Tistrella bauzanensis: one gene and its partner. The protein of the gene in region 1 binds, or shares a complex with, the protein of each later gene. Links are inferred from orthologs where the notes say so. Each region holds a gene or a part of one and is shown in the gene's direction. Other genes may lie near its edges.

What was found. The genes of interacting proteins can lie anywhere in the genome.
Region 2: rpmF (region 1) and rpmE share a complex: the UniProt entries of both Bacillus subtilis proteins name them as parts of the 50S ribosomal subunit. The link is inferred for Tistrella bauzanensis from one-to-one orthologs.

Annotation. Positions count from the first base shown.
Region 1 is NZ_BMDZ01000007.1:72,709-75,550, reverse strand. Bases 14-2,812 are described here. They hold rpmF (50S ribosomal protein L32), read left to right. Parts: upstream 14-1,219; coding sequence 1,220-1,405; downstream 1,406-2,812. Other genes in these bases: IEW15_RS05030 (beta-ketoacyl-ACP synthase III), read left to right, coding at 2,541-2,812; plsX (phosphate acyltransferase PlsX), read left to right, coding at 1,486-2,544; IEW15_RS05045 (DUF177 domain-containing protein), read left to right, coding at 456-1,100; IEW15_RS05050 (ubiquinol-cytochrome C chaperone family protein), read left to right, coding at 14-328. Also shown: more of IEW15_RS05050, read left to right, coding at 1-13; more of IEW15_RS05030, read left to right, coding at 2,813-2,842.
Region 2 is NZ_BMDZ01000005.1:84,451-87,372, forward strand. The notes cover bases 1-2,879. They hold rpmE (50S ribosomal protein L31), read left to right. Parts: upstream 1-1,268; coding sequence 1,269-1,490; downstream 1,491-2,879. Other genes in these bases: IEW15_RS03900 (peptidoglycan -binding protein), read left to right, coding at 1-1,140; IEW15_RS03910 (Hsp20 family protein), read left to right, coding at 1,814-2,263; proV (glycine betaine/L-proline ABC transporter ATP-binding protein ProV), read left to right, coding at 2,767-2,879. Also shown: more of proV, read left to right, coding at 2,880-2,922. UniProt on the Bacillus subtilis protein: While neither of the L31 paralogs is essential, this protein does not seem to function as the main L31 protein.

The DNA of each region.
Region 1 (2,842 bases):
CCTCAGCGTCGGCAAGCAGGTCAAGCGCATGGGAGAGGCCTTCTATGGCCGCGTGAAAGTCTATGACGCGGCCGTGGCGGCGGTGGCGGGCGATGGTGGCGCCGCATTGAACGAGGCGATCGCACGCAACGTCTTCGGTATCGAAGCCGCGGGTGCGGCCCGGCCGTCGGAGGCGACACTCCAGGCCCTCGCGGCCTATGTCATGGCCAGCATCGGCGTGCTCGACGCCATGGCGTCCCAGGACATCCTTGAGGGCCGCGTCGCCTTCGCCGCTGTCCCGGCGACCCGGGCCGATGCCGAGGATGCGTCCGACGCTGGTGAGGGCTGATCCCGGCACATGCCAGGCTACCCTGCCAAGACTGGCGGAGCGCCATTCAATAGGGTAGTGTGCGCCGCCACAGCCGCTTATGGCGGTTACCACCCATCTATCTGTTCCGACACGAGGATCTGCCGCCATGACCGGCCCAACCGCAGCACCTGGTCCGTCCGCAGCGCCTGGTGCGACCCCGGAATTCTCGCGCATCATCGAGATCGATGCACTCGATCCATCAGAGCCGCGTGTGTTTCGCCATTCAGCCGATGCGGCCGAATGTGCGGCGCTGGCCCGGCGTCTCGACCTGCCGGCGCTCAATGCCTTCGATGTCACGGTCGCCATCGGCCGGGTGCGCGGCGGTGCCCATATCGAAATTACCTTCTCTGCCCGGTTGATTCAGACTTGCGTCGTGACCAATCTACGGTTTGAGTCCACGGTCTCGGACACGGTGGCGGTGGATGCGTTGGCCGAACCGGAATATGGCCGGCGTCTGGCCGCCATCGATGCCGCCGAGCCCGGGGAGGCGCCCGAACCGCCGGAGCTTCTGGTGGACGGTCGGGTCGATGTGGGGGAACTGGCGACGGAATATCTGAGCCTGGCGATCGATCCCTATCCGCGGGGGCCCGAGGCGCCGGCGGAGGCGGTCGAACGTGAAGTCTTTGCCCTTCGGGCCGGCACGTCCGGGGGCGAAAAGCCGCGTGAGCATCCATTTGCGAAGCTGGCGGTTCTCAAGCAGCAGGGCGGGAAAGGACGGTCCGACGAGGACGGTTCTTCCGGATCTGCATGACACCGGACGTGAATTCCGGGAGAAGCCTTGCCATCGCGCCGGTTTTTCGCTAACTAAGCGCGCTATTCGGCTTGTGCCCGTCACCGTACCGAAAAGTCCCATCCTGAAAGGCGAAGACTATGGCCGTCCCCAAGAAAAAGGTCTCCAAGTCGCGGCGTGACATGCGTCGTGCCCATCACGCGCTCACCGCCACCAACGCGAACGAGTGCCCGAACTGCGGCGAGCTGAAGCTCCCCCATCATGTCTGCGGCTCGTGCGGCTTCTATGACGGCCGTGACGTCGCGACGGAGGCGGCGGCCGGCTGACGCCGGTCGATGCCTTTGGGTATCGGTACGTGGCGTCGGGCCGGTCCAGGCCCGGCGAAAGGCGCGGAGGTGAGGTGGCGTTGTCCGGTGATGTAACCATCGCACTCGATGCGATGGGCGGCGATCAGGCACCAAAGATGGTGGTCAAGGGCGCCGCCATTGCGCTGAAGCGCTATCCCGGCCTCCGGTTCCTGATGGTCGGCGACGAGCCGCGGCTGCGTGCGCTGATGAAGCGCCGCAAGAAGCTGCTCGCCGCGACCGTGTTTCTGCACACCGACGAGGTCGTTCCCGGCTCGATGCGGCCGTCGGTGGCCTTGCGGCAGGGGCGCAAGTCCAGCATGGGGCTGGCGCTTCGGGCCGTGCGTGAAGGCCGGGCGCATGCCGCGGTCTCGGCCGGCAATACCGGTGCGTTGATGGCGATGGCGCGGATGATGCTGGGCATGCTGCCTGGTATCGACCGCCCGGCCATCGCCGCCACCATGCCGACATTGCGCGGCGAAACCGTGGTGCTGGATCTTGGTGCCAACACCGAATGCGACGTGCGCAACCTGATCCAGTTCGCGATCATGGGTGAGCTGTTTGCGCGCATCGTGCTCGGGTATCAGAATCCCAGTGTCGGCCTGTTGAATGTCGGCGAGGAAGAGGTCAAGGGGCTGGAGGCCGTCAGGGAGGCAGCAGCCCGCCTGAAGACCATCGATGGCATCCGCTTCCATGGCTTCGTGGAAGGCGACGATATCGCCAAGGGCACGGTCGACGTCGTGGTGACCGATGGCTTTACCGGCAACATTGCGCTGAAGACGGCGGAAGGCACGGCCAAGCTCTACAGCCATTATCTGAAATCGGCGTTCCGCCGGTCGCTGCTGGCCCGGATCGGCTACCTCTTCGCCCGGGCGAGCCTGAAGGCGCTGCAGAAGCAGACCGATCCGCGTCATCACAACGGTGCCATGTTCCTGGGGCTGGGCGGCATCGCCGTCAAAAGCCACGGCGGCACCGATGCCTTGGGCTTCGCCAATGCGATCGGCGTGGCCTACGACCTGGTGGCGCACGGCTTCAACGACCGTATCAGTGGCGAATTCAAACGGATCGCGGCGGGCCAGATCGATGGCGCCTCCGTTCAGCAGAAGGCGGCTACGGCATGACGGTTATGCGCGCGCGCGTGCTCGGCGTCGGCGGCTATTTGCCCGCCAGGGTGTTGACCAACGAAGACCTGTCGAAGATGGTCGATACCTCGGATGAATGGATCCAGGAGCGGACCGGCATTCGCGAGCGCCGCATCGCCGCTCCCGACGAGTTGACCTCGACGCTGGGGCTGCATGCCGCACGTGCGGCGCTGGCCAATGCCGGGATCGATGCGCAGGAGGTCGATCTGATCATCCTCGCCACATCGACCCCCGACGAGACCTTTCCTGCCAGCGCCACCAAGATCCAGGCGGCGCT
Region 2 (2,922 bases), on another replicon or contig:
CTGGACCAGCTGACCCGGCAGTTGAACGAACTGACCGAGCTTCTTAACCTGGAGCGTGCCGGCTCGGAAGAGTTGCGCGTGACCCTGGATCGTGTGTCGAGCGACCTGGAACGGTCGACCGCCGAGCGCGACAGTCTGGCGGCCAGGGTTTCGGCCGCCGATCAGCGGATCACTGCGCTTGAACAGGCCTTGAACGAGGCCGCGGAAAGCCAGCGCACCACCGAGGCCGACCGCGCCCGCATCGCCAGCGCGCTGGAAAGCGCCGAAGCCGACAAACGCAGCCTGACCGACCGGATGGCGGAACTGGAAGAGCGTCTGCGCATTCTGGACGAGCGGCTGGCCGCAAGCGAGCAGACCGCCGACGACCGTGCACTGGCCCTGCAGAGCGCCGGCGACCGGCTGGCCGATGCCGACCGCACCATCGAGGCGCAGTCGTCGAGCCTGATGGCGGCGCTGGACCGGGTCGACCGCCAGACCGCCCGGGCCGAGACCGCCGAGTCCCGGGCCGATGCAGCCGAATCGCGGCTGACCGACATGGCGGCACAGCTCGAACGGCTGAACCAGGAACTGGCGCGGCTGTCCGCCCTGCTGGATGAAAGCCGCGAACGCAGCGAGGAACAGAAGGCCGTGATCGCCGATCTGGGCCAGAAGCTCAACCAGGCCCTGGCCGCCAAGGTCGAAGAACTGGCGCGCTATCGTTCGGAATTCTTCGGGCGGCTGCGTGAGGTGCTGGGCGGCCGCGAGGACATCCAGATCGTCGGCGACCGCTTCGTCTTTCAGTCGGAAGTGCTGTTCGACAGTGGCGCATCGGAAATCAGCCCTGCCGGCCGCACCCAGCTTGCACGGCTGGGCGATGCGCTGAACCAGATCGCCGGCGAGATCCCCGACGACATCAACTGGGTTCTTCAGGTCGACGGCCACACCGATGTGCGGCCGATTTCCACCGCGGCATTCGCCTCGAACTGGGAGTTGTCGGCAGCCCGCGCGATTTCCGTGGTGAAGTTCCTGATTTCGCAGGGCGTGCCGCCCTGGCGTCTGGCCGCCGCCGGCTATGGCGAGTTCCACCCCATCGATACAGCCGAAACCAGCGATGCCTATCGGCGTAATCGGCGCATCGAGCTGAAGCTGACCAACAAATGATCTGAGGCCAGCCGACCGCTCACGGGCGGTCGGCTGGCCTCATACCGCGGCCGAATGGCGTTTCGGCTTGCCGACCTGCCCCAGCCATGGTATTCCGCAGCCTCGATTTTCCGCGAGGAGGCATCGCCATGAAACAGGGCATCCATCCGGATTACCACGAAATCACCGTGGTGATGACCGACGGCACGACGTTCCAGACCCGTTCGACCTATGGCAAGGCTGGTGATCAGCTGCAGCTTGACGTCGATACCAAGACCCATCCGGTTTGGACCGGCGGCACCGTCCGTCTGTCCGAGAAGGCCGGTCAGGTCGCGAAGTTCAAGAAGCGCTTCGCGAACTTCGGTATCTGAGCGACCCGCAGAGCGGCCCTGGCCCTCTGCCGGATCGTCCCGCGCGAAAGCCCGGCATCTGCGTCCCCTCGGGGCCGACAGGCGCCGGGCTTTCGCGTCTGCCGGGCCTTGGCATCCGGTCGTGTCGCGGGCTACATTTTCCGCGCGCCCGGACCTCTTGAACGCCCTTGTCAGGGCTCCTACATCATGGTCGTGCCGGGGCTGACAGTCAGACCGGCACCAGCCGACCGCCTCCCCTGTGCGGCCCGTGACGGGCGTATGAACGGATGCCAGCGGCGGCTGATCCCACCCACACGACACATTGCTCCTGGAGGATGTGACCCATGGCTGGTCTCCTGAATTACGCGCCCGCATTCCGCACCGTTCCCGCTTTCCGTGGTCTCGACGGATTCCGCTCGCCGCTGTTCGATCTGGTCGACCGGATCGCCGACAGTGCCCGGACAGACGGCGTCAACATCGCCCGTCTTGGCGACGACAGCTTCCGCGTTGAACTGGCCGTGCCCGGCTTCGTCGAATCCGAGGTCGAGATCACGGTCGAGGACCGGATCCTGACCGTGAAGGGCACCAAGCCCGAGGCGACCGAAGACGGTGTCACCTATGTCACCCGCGGTTTCGCGCCTGCGAGCTTCGAGCGCCGCTTTACCCTGGCTGAGCATGTCGAGGTGGAGAGCGCCGATCTGAAGGCCGGGGTGCTGAGCATCGCCCTGGTCCGCAAGCTGCCCGAGGCGCGCCAGCCGAAGCGGATCGCGATCGGCGCCGTCGGCACCGCGTGATCGAGGCCGGATGTAACCTGCCGTCACCAGCCATATCCGGCTGACCTGTGACGCGATGATGAAGAAAGCCCCCGCTGGCCCGGCGGGGGCTTTTTTTGTGCCCGGATGGGCCTTGGGGCAGCACACCAGCGGGCGTTCGGCATGCGATCCCCGCCTCTTATGCGTTAGATGCGTGATCACGAACAGACTTTATGCCCTCCCACGGGTTTTCAAAACCGGTCGCCTGTGATACATAGAGATCACGCATAGAATTCTGGACCAGGCATCAAGTCAGTCCAGAGCAACCCGGCGGTCTATCTGTCCGTGGACGATCTCGATCGTCTGGACATAGCGGGCCGGCGCTGATGGGCCCGTTCAATACGGCTATGCGCATCTCTGATGCGATTGTCACCCGATGGTTCGGCATGAAGGCTGGACTGTCCGGGCCCTTTTTTGTCTGGTGTCATCGCATGCCGGGCCGCAGTGCCGCCCTGATCAGGGCCGCCCGACCAGATCGATGGAGCATGACCGACAAGATCGTCGTCGAAGGAATGACCAAGGTTTTCGGGCCTCACCCCAGCCAGGCGCTGAAGCGCATTGCCAAGGGTGAAAGCTCAGCCGCCATCCATGAGGCCACCGGCAACACCGTCGCCGTGCGCGAGGTGAGCTTTTCCGTCAAG